DNA from 2 places in the Rhizobium sp. 57MFTsu3.2 genome. Region 1 is predicted to be linked to the other one. Evidence: predicted binding sites of a transcription regulator. Region 1 holds the regulator's gene; the other holds the start of a gene.
What was found. The regulator LexA, encoded in region 1, represses DNA repair genes until DNA is damaged. The targets are predictions, from matches to a motif close to TGTTCNNNNTGTGTTCNG.
Positions count from the first base shown of each region.

Region 2: AF71_RS22620 (helicase-related protein) is a predicted target of LexA. The motif match lies at 880-897, and genes of this name have one in related genera.

Region 1 is NZ_JDWI01000036.1:244-2,445, forward strand. Features, by position in the region: gene lexA (transcriptional repressor LexA) at 474-1,190, opposite strand; gene AF71_RS27160 (VOC family protein) at 1,390-2,202, shown strand, end outside.
Region 2 is NZ_JDWI01000024.1:94,083-96,284, forward strand. Features, by position in the region: gene AF71_RS22610 (YMGG-like glycine zipper-containing protein) at 97-360, opposite strand; gene AF71_RS22615 (DUF3309 family protein) at 387-542, opposite strand; gene AF71_RS22620 (helicase-related protein) at 1,055-2,202, shown strand, end outside.

The DNA.
Region 1 (2,202 bases):
CACACAAAGGCCGCACATATGGAAGCAAGCGATCCGATCAAAAATATCTGCAGAAAACACTTGCAACAGGGAGCCGTCCACATATGGAATTGCGCAATGCCCGCGATGCGTTACGTCAGGCTGCGACGAGCGCTGAGGACCGATTTGTATGCCTGAAAGGCGCCTGGTGCACAGCCACGCACGATAGCGGCTACTTCGTGACGATCGTCGAAAATCCCGCTTACTTCGGCGCTGCCTGCGATACGGCCGATATCGTCGTGACACCCGCTCGCCTCCGCACGACGGGGTGCCGGTCGGGCGCACTTTTGTTCACCGGCGAAACCTTGCGTCGCTTTGGTGCCGCTGAGGTAAGGATCGACGATCAAGGTAGCCCCGTCGAAACGACGGCCTATATACGAGGCTCGACCGCCCTTGGATCCGCCATCGGGCGTATAATTGGCGAAGCGGCACCTTTGACGGCGAGCCGCTTGCCTTCAATGATAGCGGCGAATGAGGCCGACAAGCTTGCCCTGGACCTTGACACGGTCAGGCCCGAAAATGCGCGTCTCGTAAGCCGGGTTTGCCGCCTCAAGTGCGATGGAGGCGCCTTTCCGGCGGAAGCGCTTGAGCGTCGCTTCCTCATCATCGACAAGCGCAACAACGATGTCGCCGGCATTGGCGGTGCTGCCGTTGCGGATGATTACCGTGTCGCCATCAAAGATGCCGGCCTCGATCATCGAGTCGCCCTTGACCTCAAGCGCATAGTGCTCGCCTGGGCCAAGCATGTCCGCCGGAACCGTGATGTCATGGGTATTGTTCTGAATTGCCGAAATCGGTACGCCGGCAGCAATCCGTCCCATGACCGGTACAGAGGCAGGACCGCCGTTGTCAGCCTGCGGCGCTGGCTTCGGCGCCACAACTGGCTGTGGTTTGCCGAGGCTGCCTTCGATAACGCTCGGCGAAAAACCGCGGCGGGGCTGCAGGCTCGGGTTATATGCCTCGGGCAGTTTGATGACTTCCAGAGCGCGGGCTCGATTCGGCAGTCGGCGAATGAAGCCCCGTTCCTCCAGCGCGGTAATCAGGCGGTGGATGCCTGACTTCGACGCGAGGTCCAAGGCATCCTTCATTTCATCAAAAGAAGGGGGGACACCGGACTCCTTCATTCGCTCGTGAATGAAGAGAAGAAGCTCCTGTTGCTTGCGCGTCAGCATCGAAGTTGAACCCCAGAGTCGTGAAACAAAGCCAGAACAGACACTATATGTTCCATATGTGTTCCGCAAGTACCTAAATTTTCGTAAAACTTGCCTGCAACTTGCTGAGTTTTTGCGTCTCATTTGACCGAAAGCGTAGAAGGGGGTTGCATTGTCCTGTTGCCCGGCGCACATCTTCGCAAATTCCGGAGAAGTTGCCATGAGCGAAGCACATCCGCTGGACCACATCGTGCTGCCGGTTCCAAATATCAGGCTCTCGCGCGAGCGTCTCGGAAAGCTGGGATTCACCGTCGCGCCCGACGCCCGGCACCCGTTTGGGACCGAGAATGCCTGCATATTCTTCGCCGACGAAACTTATCTGGAGCCTCTCGGGGTCGCCAATGCCGAACTGCATGAAGCTTCGGCGCAGAAAGGCAATGTCTTCACCGCGCGGGACCGTGCCTTTCGATTCCGATGTGGAGACGATGGGCTGTCTGCCGTGGTCTTTGCGACGGCAGATGCCGATCGCGACCATGCCCGGTTTCTGTCCGAAAAGATCAATGGCGGCGAGATGCTGCAGTTCGAGCGGCCGATGAAGATGCCCGATGGCTCGGAGGTGACGGCTGCATTTAAGCTCGCCTTTGCAGTTGACCTGCGCGCTCCAGATTTCTTTTTCTTCACATGCCAACGTGTCAACCCGCTGCCAGCCGACCGGAAAGCCCTGCAAGTGCATGCAAATGGGGTGGTTGGGATCGCAGAGATCGTGCTTGGGGCACCCGACCCCAAGGCGTTTGGACCATTCCTGCGCGCCGCCGCCCACAGCTTGGGAACGACCAATGAGGCCTTCGGTGTGAGTGTGACAACTCCGAATGCCAGAGTGAGTGTTCTCTCCCCGGATGGACTGGACGCCTACTTCGACATCCCTGCGCCTTCCGACGATCGCGGTCTGCGTGGTGTTGCCATCGTTTTCAAAGTAGGCGATCTCGCCGTGACAGAAGCGCAATTGGCTGCTAACGGGATGACCTATACGCGC
Region 2 (2,202 bases), on a different contig from region 1:
TTTGTTGTCGGCAGTTACGCTGATCCGGCGGGTGTTCAAACAAAAAGCGCCGGTCGGGCCGGCGCTTTCGATCTCAAAAATAGTAATCCTATCGCCTTAGTAGCGCGGGCAACGTGCCTCGTAGCGGCGGCCGTAGCGGTCTCTGTAGACACAGTAGCCGCGACGTTCAACGGACTGGCCGATCAGTGCGCCAGCGAGACCGCCGGCAACAGCACCGATTGCAGCACCGCCCCAGCTATGGCTGACGGCACCGCCGATAATAGCGCCGGAACCCGCGCCGATTGCGGTTCCCTGTTCCGTCGCCGTGCAGGAAGCAAGTGCGCCGACGAGGGCGCCAATGAGCACAATCTTCTTCATCATGACATAACTCCCAGTTTTTTCGTCGCTTAGATGCGACCCATTAGCACAAGAATAACAATAATCAGGAGAACTAGCCCTAAACCGCCGGAAGGTCCATAGCCCCATCCGCGGCTATAGCCCCAATTTGGTAAGGCGCCGATCAAAAGCAGAATAAGGATAATGAGCAGTATGGTGCCAAGCATGGTTCAAGTCCTCGAGGTCATTACACCTGGAATGGACGAGAAACACACCTCACCGATTTTTGTTCCATCTGTATCAAATGTTTGGATTTAAGGGCAAAACGATCTCATCGTGCGCCGTTTTCCGTCCCGCCGCGTAATATTAACCCATGACAAAAGATACGGCAGATGTCGCTCGTCTTTTTCGGGCAAAACGACATTGACAGCCTGGACATAGATCGCGTTGCACGTATGCCGCGAATTTCGCGATTCAGCATCTTGTGGGAAAAAGTGATTCAAAATCAATACTTAGCCGTGAACAAACACTGAATCATGCGGAGTCTGCGATTCGTCTCCGATTCGTTCTCAAGCTGTTCCGAATCGCAAAACGAGCAATCTGCAAGCTATTCGCGCAACAGAAAACTGCAGAGTAAATTCAAATCGGCCCTTGCGTTTGAGACAACGGCTGTCCATGTGTGTGCTGCTCGGAGAGGAGCTGACTTGACCTGGGGCACCCTCGCCTCATCTGCAGGACCATGACACTGACATCGCAGCCGATGATACTGAGTGGGCGCGGAGTAACCGCGGTGCTCGGACCAACCAATACCGGCAAGACGCATTATGCCATTGAGCGCATGGTTGCCCATGGCACCGGCGTGATCGGGCTGCCGCTGCGGCTGCTGGCGCGCGAGGTCTATACACGCGTCGCCGAAAAGGTCGGAATTCAAAACGTTGCGCTGGTAACGGGCGAAGAGAAAATATCGCCTCCCAACGCCCGCTTTTCGGTCTGCACCGTCGAGGCAATGCCACGCGAGACGAAGGCGGCGTTCGTCGCCATTGACGAGGTTCAACTCGCCGGCGACCTCGAGCGAGGGCACATCTTTACGGACCGGATCCTTCATCTGCGCGGCCGCGACGAGACGCTGTTGCTCGGCGCCGGTACAATGCGTCCGATCCTGCAGCAACTGCTCCCTGGAATTACCATCGTCGAGCGTCCCCGGCTTTCCCACCTGTTCTATGCCGGACAGAAGAAGATTACCCGCCTCCCGCAGCGCTCGGCGATCGTCGCCTTCTCTGCCGACGAAGTCTATGCGATTGCCGAGTTGATCCGCAGGCAGCGCGGCGGGGCCGCCGTCGTTCTCGGAGCCCTCAGTCCGCGCACCCGCAATGCGCAGGTGGCACTCTACCAAGCCGGCGATGTGGAATATCTGGTCGCCACGGATGCGATCGGCATGGGCCTCAATCTCGACGTCGACCACGTCGCCTTCGCGCAGGATCGCAAATTCGACGGCTATCAGTTTCGTAACCTCAACCCCGCCGAACTTGGGCAGATTGCCGGCCGTGCCGGTCGACATGTTCGCGACGGGACGTTTGGCGTCACCGGTCAGGTCGATCCCTTTGATGAGGAATTGGTTGAACGCATCGAAGGCCACGAGTTCGACAATGTGAAGGTGCTGCAGTGGCGCACGAAGAACCTCGACTTCAGCTCCCTGCATGCGCTCCGCGTGAGCCTTGAGACCGGCCCTACGGTTTCTGGCCTGACACGCGCGCTCCCCGCCGTAGACCAGCAAGCGCTGGAACATCTGTCGCGCTACCCCGAGATCATCGACCTTGCGAACAATCCGGCGCGCGTCGAGAAACTGTGGGAAGCCTGCGCGCTTCCTGACTATCGCCGCATTACACC